2 regions of the Janthinobacterium pasteuri genome follow, and region 1 is predicted to be linked to the other one. Evidence: riboswitches for the same ligand, from Rfam matches in the RefSeq annotation. Region 1 holds a riboswitch; the other holds the start of a gene.

Region 1 (7,338 bases):
AAAAGAATGGCGAAACGGTGCCCCTGACAACAGGTGAGTTTTCTGTGCTGAAAGTGTTTGCCCGCCATGCGCGCCAGCCGCTGTCGCGCGAGAAACTGATGGAGCTGGCGCGCGGCCGCGAATACGAAGTGTTCGACCGCAGCCTGGATGTGCAAATCTCGCGCCTGCGCAAACTGATCGAACCCGATCCGTCGAGCCCGCTGTTCATCCAGACCGTGTGGGGCCTGGGCTACGTTTTCATCCCGGACGGACAGCCGCGCTGATCGCAGGCAAGGCATGATGAAGCTTGTTCCCGATATCAGCCTGGCGCGGCTGAAAAGCGGCCTGTTCTGGCGCACCTTTTTGCTGCTCGGCACCTTGACCACGGTCAGCATGATCACCTGGATCGGCATGATTTCCGTCATCCAGCGCGAGCCGCAGGCGCAGCAGATTTCCGCCCAGATCATTTCCGTCGTCACCATCACGCATGCGGCACTGACGCACTCGGCGCCCGAGCTGCGTCGCGAGCTGCTGTTCGACCTTGTCAGCAACGAAGGCATCCGCATCTTCTCGCTGGAGGAGGACGACCGCATCGAGCCGCCGCCCGACAATTACCTGATGCCCGAGATCGAGGCGCAGGTGAAAGCCAAGCTGGGCAAGGACACGCGCTTTTCCGCGCGCGTCAACGGCGTGGCCGGCTTCTGGGTCAGCTTCAAGATCGACGACGATGAATACTGGCTGATGCTGGACCGCGAGCGCCTGCGCGGCTTGACGGGCTTCCAGTGGCTGGGCTGGGCCAGCCTGGTGTCCCTGCTGTCCCTGCTGGGCGCAGCCATCATTTCCAGCCTGATCAATTTACCGCTGTCGCGTTTGACGGCGGCCGCGCGCGACATCGCCAAGGGCAAGCAGCCGGTACCGCTGCCGGAAAAAGGCCCGATCGAAATCATCGAAGCAAACCGCAGCTTCAACCAGATGGTCGATGATTTGAAGCAGGTGGAATCGGACCGCGCCGTGATTTTGGCCGGCATTTCGCACGATTTGCGCACGCCGCTGGCACGCATGCAGCTGGAAGTGGAAATGGCGAACCTGTCGGACGAGGCGCGCGAAGGCATCCAGTCCGATATCGGGCAAATGGACGCCATCATCGGCCAGTTCCTCGACTACGCCAAGCCGACGGAAACGTCGAGCTTTACCGATGTCGACCTGAGCGGCTTGCTCAGCGACATGGCGCGCGAAGCCATGCGCCTGCCGGACCTGAAGATCAATGCCGCCATCGCTGAAGGCGCGCATGCGATGGGCAATCCCACCGACTTGCGCCGGGTGCTGAACAACCTGATCGAGAATGCGCGCCGCTATGGCAAGACGCCGGGCAGCGACGTGACGGAAATCGATATCGCCTGCCAGGTGCGCACCAGCCACGGCGTGAAAAAGGTGATTATCGAGGTGCAGGACCACGGCACGGGCGTACCGGCGGAAAAGATCGAGCAACTGATGAAACCGTTCACCCGCCTCGACACGGCGCGCGGGCAAGCCAACGGTGCCGGCCTGGGCCTGGCCATCGTCGACCGCGTGCTGCTGCGCCATGGCACCGACTTACAAGTGCGCAACCGCGAAGGCGGCGGCCTGGCGTTTCAGATCAGCTTGCCAGCGGTATAAGCAAAGGGGAACGGCACGACTGTGCCGTTCCCTGCTTTCAGGCCGACGCCGGTTCCGGCGCCAGCAATTTATTCATCAACAATTCCGTCGCCCCGTAGCCGTACAGCGAATCGCTTTCCATGCCTGGCGTATCGAAGGGTATCGATTCCTCACGGTTCAGCTTGGCTGGGTCGGCGTCCGCATAGCTGGCGCGCCAGGCGCGCTGCAAGGATTCATTGCGGCGGATAAAGGCCGGCATGGGCCAGGCATCGCGTTCCCAGTGGCCGCTGTCGCCCAGCAGGGGCCAGCGCTCGTTGAGCAGGGCCATGTCGCCCGTGCGCAGGCGGCGCACGGCCTGTTCCGGCCGCAAGCCTTCCAGCTCTTCCAGCGCAGGCAGGCTGTCGCGCTTCGGCCCGAACATATATGCCAGCATGATGCGCCCGGCTGGCGCCCGGCGCGCCACCACGCCGACGGCATAGCCGCCGCCCGGCAGGGGCACGGCAAACCAGCTGCCTTCTCGGTATGGTAATGATCTCATCGTTGCAAACTCTCCCAAAATCGTGTTCGGGGCACAGTCTACGCGAAGCAAGGCGAAAGTGGCGCATGGTACGCCACAACAACAAACCAATAGTTACAATATTTTCTCGTCATAATGATATTGGGCAACAATCGGCCCCGCCTTGAACAGCGCTTCTTTCATGGCAGTGTCCAGGCGCGCGTCGCGGCGGCGCATCCATTCGAGCAGCATGGCCGCTTCCTTGCGGCTGGTATCTCCCGCATGCGCGAGCACGCGGCGCAGTTCCGGGTCCGTGCATGCCTCGAAACGCTGGCTATTCAAGTCCAGCGCCTGCAGCGCGGCGATGGTAGCGCCGATGGCGCGGTGCATGTCGAGCGCGGTGGCCGGCAAGCCGGATTCTTCCAGTGGGACGGTGGTCATGCGCATTCCTTTTCGCGTGGTGGTGACATCGGCTGCATTCTCCACCGCGCGGGCGAAAAGCTCAAGCGTCCACGACACGTTTCCACCCATTCGGCCATAATCATGACTCAGCAACAGCCTAAACCTCAGCGGCAGGAGCCCCATGTTCAATTTCGACTTTTACAATCCAACGCAAATCCTCTTTGGCCAGGGCCAGATCGCCGCCATCGCCAGCCTGATCCCGCCACAGGCACGGGTCCTGATGACCTACGGCGGCGGCAGCATCAAGCGGAACGGCGTCTACGATGAAGTCAGGGCGGCGCTGGCCGGCCACACAGTGCTCGAATTTGCCGGCATCGAACCCAATCCCAGCTATGAAACCCTGATGCAGGCCGTGGCCATGGTGAAAAGCGAGCGCATCGATTTCCTGCTGGCTGTCGGCGGCGGCTCTGTAGTCGATGGCACGAAGTTCATCGCCGCCGCCGCCTTGCACGAGGGCGAGGCCTGGGATATCCTGGCGAAAGGCGGCAAGATCGTCGAAGCCGCCCTGCCCTTCGGCACAGTGCTCACTTTGCCGGCCACGGGTTCCGAAATGAATGGCTCGGCCGTGATCACGCGCAAGGCCACGCAGGAAAAGCGCTCGTTCATGAGCCGCAAGGTGTATCCGAAGTTCTCCGTGCTGGACCCCTCGAAGACGTTTACCTTGCCGCTGCGCCAGGTGGGCAATGGCGTCGTCGATGCGTTTGCGCATGTCATGGAACAGTACCTGACCACCCCCGTGAACGCGTCCGTGCAGGACCGCTTTGCCGAAGGCATTTTGCTGACCCTGATCGAGGAAGGCCCGAAAGCCCTGTCGCACCCGGACGACTACGATGTGCGCGCCAACGTGATGTGGAGCGCCACCCTGGCCTTGAACGGCCTGATCGGCGTAGGCGTGCCGCAGGACTGGTCCACGCACGCCATCGGCCACGAATTGACGGCCCTGTATGAACTTGATCACGCGCAAACCCTGGCCATCATCCTGCCCAGCATGCTGCGCGTGCGCAAGCAGGCCAAGCGCGCCAAGCTGCTGCAATATGCGGCCCGCGTCTGGGGTCTCGATGGCGGCGACGAGGATGGCCGCATCGAGGCAGCCATCGCGCGCACGGAATTTTTCTTCCGCCACATGGGTGTCAAGACGCGCCTGGCCGACTACGGCCTGAACCACGCCAGCGTCGACGCCGTCGTGGCCGCCCTGGAAGCGCACGGCATGACGGCGCTAGGCGAACAGCGCGACATCACGCCCGCCGTCAGCCGCAAGGTGCTGGAATTGAGCCTGTAGCTCAGTTTGCACATTCAAGCCACACTGTTGTAAAACGGTCAGCCAGGTGGGACAGCTGGCCGTGCTTCATGCTAAGCTGTCATTTCGCTAGGGGTCCTGGAGCAGTCATCCGGGTGAGAGATACCCTTCGTACCTGATCTGGATAATGCCAGCGAAGGAAAGCGCAAAGTACCTCCCTCCTTTGATAGCTCCTGCGTTGGCGCCAGCCGAACAAGCAGCCTGCCGTGCTCTTTCTCAAGAGACGGCTTGAACCACGAGCAATCTATGTCCACACCGAATTTATCCGTTTCTGTTCTGACCCTGGCGATCCTGCACGCGTTTGCCGCACCAGCCCTGGCCGCAAATGACACCGCCGAAGTGCCGGCCGATACGCAAAGTATGACCGAAGTCGTCGTCACGGCCAGCAAGGCGCCGGCCGCCAAGCGCGCCTCCGTGGGCGGTTTTTCCGACGCGCCCCTGCTGCAAACACCCGCGTCCGTCACCGTCATTGCACAAAAAGACATGCAGGACTTGCAAATCCGTAATCTCAGCGATGCCGTCAAGCTCGATACCAGCATCAACGACGCCTACAACGCCGTCGGCTATGCGGAACAATTTTCCATCCGCGGCTTCAAGCTCGACAACAATTCCAGCTACCGCAAGGATGGCGTGGCGATTCCTGGCGACACGCAAATTCCACTGGAAAACAAGGAACGCATCGAAGTGCTGAAGGGCCTGGCCGGCTTGCAGGCAGGCGTGGCCGCGCCGGGCGGCGTGATCGACTTCATCGTCAAGCGCCCCACTAGCGCGCCATTGCGCACGGTCACCGTGGAAACGCGCGAACGGGGCACCCTGTACGGTGCCGTCGACCTGGGCGGCCGCCTGGAAGACACGCGCTTCGGCTACCGCGTCAACGTGGCAGCCGAGCGCCTGCGCTCCTACATCAAGGGCGCCGACGGCAACCGCAAGTTCATTTCCGGCGCCTTCGACTGGCAAATCTCGCCGCAAGCGCTGCTGCAAATCGATGCCGACTACCAGGACAAGGCGCAGGCGACGGCGCCCGGCTTCCAGCTGCTGAACAATAAAACCTTGCCAACCGGCATCAGCGCCGATGCCATGCTCAACCTGCAGCCATGGACGCGCCCCGTGGAAACCGTCACCAGCAATATCGGCTTGCGCTTCCAGTACGCATTCAGCGACGACTGGCACGCCACCTTGTCGGCCAACCAGCACTCGTTCAAGCGCGACGACTACACTGCCTTTCCGTATGGCTGCAGCGGGCAAGACCTGTACCCTGGCTTCTGCGGCAATGGCGACTTCGATGTGTATGACTACCGCAGCCTGGGTGAGACGAAAAAACCGCTGAGCGCGCAAGCCATGATCCAGGGCAAGTTCGCCACCGGCGCCCTGCGCCATGACTTCACGGCCGGCGTCTCGACCTTCCGCCGCAAGGACCGCGCCGGCCTGTACGTGTACGACTGGGTGGGCGTGAGCAACATCTATCAGCCGCAGATCGTCGGCACGTCGCCCGGCGTCACGGGCCCCGTGCGCCTGGTGCGCAAGGATACGGAAAACTCCGTCTTCGTGCAGGACATCGTCAGCCTGGCTCAAAACTGGAAGTTGCACGGTGGCTTGCGCCATATCGATGTCGACGGCTACCAGTATGTCTTGAAGGCCGACACGGAAATCCGCGCCAGGCATGACTTCCTGCTGCCCAACGTCTCGCTCGTCTACACCCCGCTCGACAATGTCTCCATGTATGCGGCCTATTCGCAGGGCATGGAACATGGCGGCACGGCCGACCGCAAGGCGATGAATGCCAACGAAGAACTGACGCCGAGCCGCTCGAAGCAGATCGAATTGGGCGTGAAGATGGATGTGACGCCGGACTTCATGGTAGCGGCCAGCCTGTTCCAGATCCGCAAGGGCCTGGAATTCCAGAACGCCGCCGGCTACTTCGTGCGTGAAGGCCAGGCGCAGCACCGTGGCCTGGAATTATCCGCCCAAGGCAAGGCGACCCGCGACCTGAACCTGGGCGTCTCGCTGACGGCCCTGAACAGCCAGCAATCGAACACGGGCGAAGCGTCGCTCGACGGCAAGCGCGTGCCCAACGTGCCCGCCTTCAAGGCGGCCGTGCATGCAGATTACGCAGTGCAACAGGTGGCGGGCTTGAGCGTCAATGGCAGCTGGGAATATGCGGGCAAGAAAGCGTTTGAGTACAACAACACCACTTTCGTGCCGTCGTACCACGTCTTCAACCTGGGCGCCGCCTACACCACGCGCATCGCCGGCAAGACAGCCGTACTGCGCGCCGCCGTCAACAACGTGGCTGACAAGTTCTACTGGCGCGACGTGACGCCGGAATCGGATGGTTATCTGTATCCGGGCGCCAGCCGCACGTTCAAGCTCTCGGCGCAGTTCGACTTTTAGTTGAGGGAAATGGCAGGCGCTGCAGCGAGCGCCTGTTGCAACAGGGGCGCCGCCTGTTCCAGGCGCGCCTCCAGGCTGTCGTGCAATACGTGATAGACGATGCCACGCGCGTCGAGTGCGTCGAGCAGGTAGCGGTAGATCAGCTGGCGCACGGCTTCCGACTCGCGCTGCAAGCCGTCGGCCACCCAAGGGCTGTCGGGCGCCGTCACCAAGGTCACATCGTACTGCGTGGCATCGGCCAGCGCCGCCAGGGGCGCGTCCGCGCCATCAAAATAATGGCGGCTGTAGACCACCGTCATCAAGGGCGTCGTGTCGCAAAACAGGAAGCCACGCGCCTGCGGGGCGGCTGCCGCTTCGCGTTCGACTTGTGTCAACGCAATGCCATACTGGTCGGCCGCGACGGGCACCCTGCCCTGGGTTGTGACGAACTCGCGCAAGTATTCCGGTACCCAGACGGTGTCGTAGCGCTCGGCCAGGGCGGCCGCCAGGGTCGACTTGCCCGACGATTCCGCGCCCAGGATCGCCACGCGCACGCAAGGCTCCATCACTTGAGAACCATGGCGTCGGGCGCGGCCGGGGCCGACTTTCTCCACGCCAGCAAGCCGATGATGGCCATCACCACGAAGAAGCCATACAGCACGGCCGTCAGGGTCAGGCCCTTGTGCAGATACAGCCACACATACAGCACGTCGACGACGATCCAGGCGATCCAGTTTTCCAGCTTCTTGCGCGACAGCAGGAATTGCCCCACCAGGCTGCCTGCGGTGAGGAAACCGTCCGCATGGGGCACGTCCGTGTCCGTCGTCGTCAGCAGCCAGGCAATGAGCAGGAAGCCGACCAGCCAGCCCGCGGCGCAGGCCAGCCAGCCGCGTCCATTCAGACGCGTGACGGGCAGCGTCTTGCCGCCGCTGGCCGGATGCAGCCACTGGTACCAGCCCCAGAACGAGACGCTGATGAACAGCAATTGCAAGGCCATGTCGCCATACAGGCGCGACTCGAAAAACACGACACCGTAGGCGGCCGAGGAAATGATGGCGAACAGCCACGCCCAGTGATTCTGGCGGATATTGAGCGCAAC
Region 2 (7,338 bases), on a different contig from region 1:
CTAGCGGAGGTGTTAGACCTTGCTGTTAGTGTCCGAGCTTACCGTATTGGAGGCCGCTTCAACTCTTTTCGGATAAAGCCATACATCGCCACGAAAGGCGCGAAGAAGGTCCGAACATCGTCTTTTGCAACCCGCTTGATATGCTGAATGAGAGGACTCATTTTTCTTTGGAAGGACTCTATTGTCGTATTTTAACAACGTAAGCGAACCGTTGAACTGGATTCGCAGACACAATTGACCCACTGGAACACAAAACCCACTTTGTATCCACACTAGGAATTACGGCTTCTCAGACTATTACGTTTGTATCAATTAGGGCGAATTTTCCTTTAAATTCAAAGGGATACTAACCCGCTCCTGCTTCTAATGATTGCCGCATAGCGACGATTTTGCGACCGTGTCGCACTGATGCTCTTATTATATGCCGATTATTCACCCAAATCAGCCTTCCATTCCCGTGCTCATGCTGCAAACAATTGATTGAATTGCTGCACCGCAATATCTATATCGTCCGCTTGATAGACGCTAGTGATGGCCGCCACCATGTCGGTGCCGCGCGCCACCAGCGGTGCCGCGTTTTCCGGCGTCATGCCGCCGATCACCACGCACGGCAAGCTGATCTCGCGTTTGGCTTGCAGCACGATATCGAGGGGCGTGCTCACCGGGTACTTTTTCACCAGCGAAGGATAAAAACCGCCGAAGGCCACGTAGCTGGCGCCGCCCGCCTCGGCCGTGCGTGCCAGGGCCATGTCGCCATAGCAGGAAGCGCCGACGATCTTCTCCTTGCCCAGGCGCGCACGCACCTGCGCGACGGAGGCGTCCGTGCCACCCACGTGCACGCCATCGGCGTCGAGTTCTTCGCACAGCTCGATAAAATCGTTGATGATGAAAGGCACGCCATACTTGCGGGCCAGGACCAGCAAGGCGCCCGCCTGTTCGCGCCGCTGGTCCGCCTCGGCACTCTTGTGGCGGTATTGCAGCAGGGCCACGCCTTCCTGCAAGGCTTGCTCGCTCACGTCGAGCAGGCGGTCGGTGTCATCCCAGTTGGGGGTGACCAGATACAGTCCACGCATGATGTTTTCCTTAGTCATTGAATCGTTGCGGTATCAGCTGACCTGGCGCAATCGCATATGCGCCGGCCAGGGCCGCATGGCAATAGCTTTGCGCCAGCGCCAGCGCTTCCGCCAGCGGCTGGCCCAATGCCAGCCGTGCCGCGATGGCGGAGGCCAGAGTGCAGCCGCTGCCGTGGAAGGCGCCGGGCAGGCGTGGCCAGCGCCATGCCTGCTCCCCGCCTCCGGCATCAAGCCAACGGTTGAGCACTTCTTCACCGTCGCCATGCCCGCCCGTCACCAGCACGTGCTTGCAGCCTTGCGCAAGCACGTGTTCTTCGCCACCGAGGGCAGCCGCTTCCGGCCCGTTCGGCACGATCACGGTTGTCAGCGCCAGCAAGGGCGCCAGCGCCAGCACGGCATCACCCGTGCTGAGCACGTCGCCATGGCCGCTGGCCAGCACGGGGTCGAGCACCACGGGCAAGCTTGGGCGGGCCAGCCGCAATTGCGCGATCAGTTGCGCAATGACGGCCGCATTCGCGGCGCTGCCCGGGATGCCGATTTTCACGGCGCTGATCAGCATCTTGTCGATCAGCGCCTGCGCCTGGCGGCGCAGCAAGTCCGGCGCCACCGGTTCGACAGCAAACACGCGGTCGTTGTCCTGCACCGTCAGCGCCGTGATGACGGGCAGGGCATGCGCGCCCTGCGCCGCAATCGCCACAATATCGGCGGCCAGGCCGGCGCCGCCCGACGGGTCGAGGCCGGCAAACACCAGCACAACCGGACGACGCTGTTGCATCGTCACGCCAGGCGGCCCGCCATCGGCGACGAGGGCGAAGCGGCGAATTTACGCGGCATGCGTCCCGCCAGAAACGCTACACGCCCGGCCCGCACGGCCAGCTTCATCGCATGCGCCATGCGCACGGGGTCGCGCGCACCGGCAATGGCCGTGTTCATCAGCACGCCATCGCAGCCAAGCTCCATGGCAATGGCCGCATCCGACGCCGTGCCCACGCCAGCATCGACGAGCACCGGCACTTTCGCCTGGTCGATGATCAGCGACAAGTTCCACGGATTCAAGATGCCCATGCCCGAACCGATCAGGGATGCCAGCGGCATGACGGCCACGCAGCCGATGTCTTCCAGAATCTTCGCCTGGATGGGGTCGTCGCTGCAGTAGACCATCACGTCAAAGCCATCCTTGACCAGCGCTTCGGCCGCGATCAGGGTTTCCGGCATGTGCGGAAACAGGGTCTTTTCATCGCCCAGCACTTCCAGTTTCACCAGATTGCGGCCTCCCAGCAGCTCGCGCGCCAGTTGCAAGGTGTAGACGGCGTCTTTCGCGTTGTAGCAGCCGGCCGTGTTCGGCAAAATCGTGTACTGGTCGGGCGGCACGAAATCGAGCAGGCTGGGCGCGTTCGGGTCTTGCCCGATATTGACGCGGCGTATCGCCACCGTGATGATTTGCGCCTCGGCCGCGTCCGTCGCTTCACGCGTCTGCGGCAAATCCTTGTACTTGCCGCTGCCCACCAGCAAGCGCGATTGGTACTGTTTTCCTGCGATGGTCAGCAAGTCATTATTTGTTGCGGTATTCATGTGCTTTTCCTTAAGTTTTTAAACGTCCGAAGAAAACCGTAGCGAGCGGCGATGATTTGTGGCCGAGACGCGCAACCGTGCTTGAGCACGGTGAGCATCGCAGGCCGCAAAGCGCGACGCGCAGTAGGTTTGCTTGGACGTTTTCAGCCGCCGCCGATGGCGCGCACTATTTCTACCTGGTCCTGGCTTTGCAAGGTCTTGCCCGGCCACGCCTTGCGCGGCACGACGTTGCGGTTGACGGCCAGCGCCAGTGCCTGGTTTTCCAGCGACAGCGCGGCGATCAGTTGATCCAGGGTTTGCCCCGGCGGCACCTGGTGCGGTGCGCCGTTGAGCGTGATGGATATCAATGCAGGCATCACGCTCTCCTTCAGACCTTGCGATACAGCTCGGCGCCGTTCTTGATGAACTCGATGGCCTTGATTTCCATGCCCTGCTTGAGCGCCTTGTCTTCCGCGATGCCCATGCCGGCCGCGTATTCGCGCACTTCCTGCGTGATCTTCATCGAGCAGAAATGCGGGCCGCACATGGAGCAGAAATGCGCCACCTTGGCCGAATCCTTGGGCAGGGTTTCATCGTGGAATTCGCGTGCCTTGTCCGGGTCGAGGCCGATGTTGAACTGGTCGTCCCAGCGGAATTCGAAGCGGGCTTTCGACAGGGCATTGTCGCGAATTTGCGCGCCCGGATGGCCTTTCGCCAGGTCGGCCGCATGCGCCGCGATCTTGTAAGTGATGATGCCATCCTTGACGTCCGCCTTGTTGGGCAGGCCCAGGTGTTCCTTCGGCGTCACGTAGCACAGCATGGCCGTGCCATACCAGCCGATCATGGCCGCGCCGATGCCCGAGGTGATGTGGTCGTAGCCAGGCGCGATGTCGGTGGTCAACGGCCCCAACGTATAGAACGGCGCTTCGCCGCACTGCTCCAGCTGCAAGTCCATGTTTTCCTTGATCAATTGCATGGGCACGTGGCCCGGGCCTTCGATCATCACTTGCACATCGTGCTTCCAGGCTACTTGCGTCAGTTCGCCCAGGGTTTTCAGTTCGCCCAGCTGCGCCTCATCGTTAGCGTCGTAGATGGAGCCGGGGCGCAAGCCGTCGCCCAGCGAGAACGACACGTCATATGCCTTCATGATTTCGCAGATGTCTTCGAAATGCGTGTACAGGAACGATTCCTGGTGGTGCGCCAGACACCATTTCGCCATGATGGAGCCGCCGCGCGAAACGATGCCCGTCAGGCGCTTGGCCGTCATCGGCACGTAGCGCAGCAGCACGCCAGCGTGGATGGTGAAGTAATCGACGCCCTGCTCTGCCTGCTCGATCAGGGTGTCGCGGAAAATTTCCCACGTCAGGTCTTCCGCCTTGCCATTGACCTTTTCCAGCGCCTGGTAAATAGGTACGGTACCGATGGGCACGGGGCTGTTGCGCACGATCCATTCGCGCGTTTCATGGATATGCTTGCCGGTGGACAAGTCCATCACATTGTCGCCGCCCCAGCGGATGGCCCAGGTCATCTTTTCCACTTCCTCGCCTATAGACGAGGTGACGGCGGAATTGCCGATGTTGGCGTTGATTTTCACCAGGAAATTGCGACCGATAATCATCGGTTCGACTTCCGGGTGGTTGATGTTCGCGGGAATGATGGCGCGGCCGCGGGCGATTTCCTCGCGCACGAATTCCGGCGTGATTTCCGCAGGAATGCTGGCACCGAACGACTGGCCCGGATGCTGGCGGCCCATCAGCTCGGCCAGGCGTTCGCCCATGGGACCGGAGGCTTGCAACTCTTTCAAGTACTCTCCGCGACGCATGTTTTCGCGGATGGCGACGAATTCCATTTCCGGCGTGATGATGCCGCGCCGCGCATAGTGCATCTGTGTCACATTGGCGCCCGCCTTGGCGCGGCGCGGCTTGCGGTGCAAATTGAAACGCAGTTCGGCCAGCTTCGGGTCCGCCAGGCGGGCGATGCCGTAGTCGGAGGTGGGGCCGGGCAATTCTTCCGTGTCGGCACGTTCGACTATCCATGGCAGGCGCGGCGTATCGAGGCCCGAGCGGATGTCGATGTTCACGTCCGGGTCCGTGTAGGGGCCGGACGTGTCGTACACGTAGATCGGTGGATTCTTTTCGCCGCCGAACGACGCTTCCGTGTCTGACTGGCTGATCTCGCGCATGGGCACGCGGATATCGGGGCGGCTGCCTCGCACGTAAATCTTGCGCGAATTGGGCAGCGGCGCGATGGCGGCTTCGTCGACCATGGCGGTGGCGGAGAGGAATTTCGGGTTGGCGTTCATTTTGGCTCCTTGGCTAGACTATTTTTAAGCCTGGAGCCAGCTAAGGAGGTTCGGAATTGCGCACGCGGAAAGGCGAGGTGCGTTCATCCTAAAGCTTCCCTTCGCTGGCATTATCCAGATCAGGTTCGGAGGGTATTTCTCACCCGCGCTTGCACCGTGTTTCCACAGCGAAAGGCAGGACCCCTAGCGTTTGCCGCCTTGCGGCAGCGAGCCAATTATACGCGGTTCACGCCGCGTGGCCAGATGATTTCTTGCAGCTATCGTCTTTGTGCTTCTGTGTTACTTCTTCTTGCCCCAGCGCCAGCTGGTCGGTTCGCCCTTCAGCTGGCAGATGAAAATGAGCACGGCAACGATGGCCACTTCATATACGATGTAGCCGACCAGCATGGTTTGCGGGGGAAACAGGAAGGCGCCGCAGGCGAACAGCACCAGCGCGGCCAGGAACACCAGCCAGCCCTGCCAGGTGATGGGCAAGCCCCAGCCCCAGCCATAGGTCTTGGCGGGAAACCAGTAGGAGGGAGATTTGTCAGTCATGATTTTTCCTGGTCAGTATCGATGGCAGCAAGTATAAATCAGGCACTGCGATGACGCTCCGTGACATCGAGGCCGATGCCGCGGTAGCCGATGAAGCGGCTGCCATTGTCGAACATCGGTTCGCCGCTGACCTGCAGATACTGCGTGCTGCCATCGAGGTTGGCGCGGCTGTAGATGAAGTCAAGGAAAGGTTCACGCGCGGCAATCTTGGCGTCGAGTAAAGCGCGCTCGGCGGCGTTCCAGCGTTGCGGTTCTTCTTCGCTGCCGATGCCCAGCATTTCAGCCACGGGGCCGGAAAAGCGCGTCAGATTGCCCTGCGCATCCTGTTCCCAGTACCAGTCGGACGACAGTTCCGTGAAGCGCTGGAAGCGCGCTTCGCTTTCGCGCAACTCCGCCGTGCGCTCTTCCACCATCTGTTCCAGCGACTTGTTGTACTCGGCCAGCTTCTGGTACAGCAAACGCACTTCCAGCATGTTGTGGATGCGCGTTTTGACTTCCACCAGGTCGAAGGGCTTGCTGACGAAGTCCTTGGCGCCCGCTTGCAGCGCGCGCAGCTTGTGGCCGGGCTGGGCAGTGATTACCAGCACGGGCAGATAGCTGCCCGCCTCGATGTCGCGCAAGCCTTCCATGACTTCGAAGCCATCCATTTCCGGCATCTGCAAGTCGAGCAGGATCAAGTCGTAGCGGTGCTGCTGGTGCAGCGCGTGCACGGCTTGCGGGTCCATGGTGGACGTGATGCGCGTGTAGCCGGCATTGCGCAGCACCTGTTCGAGCAGCATGACGTTGGCTTCCTGGTCGTCAACGATGAGGATGCTGGCGTTCAGGATCTCGGTGGCTTGAAGCATGGCGGTATTCCTAAAAATAAATGCTGAATTAGCGTACTGCGTGAGTGTCGTCGGCCAGGCCGTGCGCGGCTGCATGGTGCAGGGCCACGTCGAGCGCATCCATGAATTCGACGACTTTGATCGGCTTGGTCAGGTAGCGGAAGAAGCCCGCTTGCAGGCCTTTCTCGATGTCGCGCGGCACGGCGTTGGCCGACAGGGCCATGACGGGGATGTGGCTGGTGAGCGGATCATCGTGCAGGATGTGCAGGGCGCCATAGCCGCTGATGCCGGGCAGGTTGATATCCATCAAGATCACGTCCGGCTGATACGTGCGCGCCAGGTCGATGCCCAGGTGCGCATCGACGGCCGTCAGCAGTTTCAAATCGCTGCGACGGGCGATCAATTGCTCGACCAGTGCCAGGTTGGCGGGATTGTCTTCCACGTACAGCAAGGTGCGCTGGGTTTCCTGATCTTCCTGCGCCACAGGCAAGACCTCGCCCGGCTCCAGATGCAGTTCGGGCGCGCGCGAAGCCTTGAATTCCACCCAGAAGGTGGTACCCAGGCCCACCGTGCTATCGACGCCGATGGTACCGCCCATCAGTTCGACCAACTGCTTGGTGACGACCAGGCCGATGCCCGTGCCCTCTTCCGTGCTGCTTTCCTGGCCCAGGCGGTTGAAGGGCTGGAACAGCTGACTCATCTGTTCGGCATTCAGGCCGGCGCCGCTGTCGGTGACGCTGGTGCGCACTTTGTCGCCGCGCTGGCGGCAATCGACTTTCACGCTGCCGCCGCTCTGGTTGTATTTGATGGCGTTTGACAGCAGATTGATCATCACCTGCTTTACGCGCGTGCGGTCGGCATGTACATAGAAGGCCTGGCCGCAGCGGGGGAAATGCATGCTGATGCCACGCTTTTCCGCCTGCGGCGCAATCATCGCCTGGCAATCCTGCAGCACGTCGAGCAGGGACATCGCCTCTTCCGACATGGTGACCTTGCCCGACTCGATCATGGCCAGGTCGAGGATTTCATTGATCAAACGCAAAAGATACCAGCC

The links. Region 1 has a riboswitch for thiamine pyrophosphate ahead of ACQ4WN_RS03430 (TonB-dependent siderophore receptor). Riboswitches for the same ligand answer to the same signal wherever they lie in the genome.
Region 2: another riboswitch for thiamine pyrophosphate. It lies ahead of thiC (phosphomethylpyrimidine synthase ThiC); the one in region 1 lies ahead of ACQ4WN_RS03430 (TonB-dependent siderophore receptor).

The regions. Positions count from the first base shown of each region.
Region 1 covers NZ_JBNYXS010000002.1:227,162-234,499, reverse strand. The annotation lists gene ompR (osmolarity response regulator transcription factor OmpR) at 1-263, shown strand, start outside; gene ACQ4WN_RS03450 (sensor histidine kinase family protein) at 277-1,635, shown strand; gene ACQ4WN_RS03445 (Imm26 family immunity protein) at 1,673-2,152, opposite strand; gene ACQ4WN_RS03440 (ferritin family protein) at 2,246-2,551, opposite strand; gene ACQ4WN_RS03435 (iron-containing alcohol dehydrogenase) at 2,694-3,851, shown strand; TPP riboswitch at 3,931-4,028, shown strand; gene ACQ4WN_RS03430 (TonB-dependent siderophore receptor) at 4,116-6,260, shown strand; gene ACQ4WN_RS03425 (AAA family ATPase) at 6,257-6,805, opposite strand; gene pnuC (nicotinamide riboside transporter PnuC) at 6,805-7,338, opposite strand, start outside.
Region 2 covers NZ_JBNYXS010000016.1:12,581-19,918, reverse strand. The annotation lists gene thiE (thiamine phosphate synthase) at 462-1,073, opposite strand; gene thiD (bifunctional hydroxymethylpyrimidine kinase/phosphomethylpyrimidine kinase) at 1,084-1,848, opposite strand; gene ACQ4WN_RS16575 (thiazole synthase) at 1,851-2,645, opposite strand; gene thiS (sulfur carrier protein ThiS) at 2,789-2,992, opposite strand; gene thiC (phosphomethylpyrimidine synthase ThiC) at 3,013-4,926, opposite strand; TPP riboswitch at 5,006-5,121, opposite strand; gene ACQ4WN_RS16560 (hypothetical protein) at 5,206-5,460, opposite strand; gene ACQ4WN_RS16555 (response regulator) at 5,499-6,305, opposite strand; gene ACQ4WN_RS16550 (PAS domain S-box protein) at 6,334-7,338, opposite strand, start outside.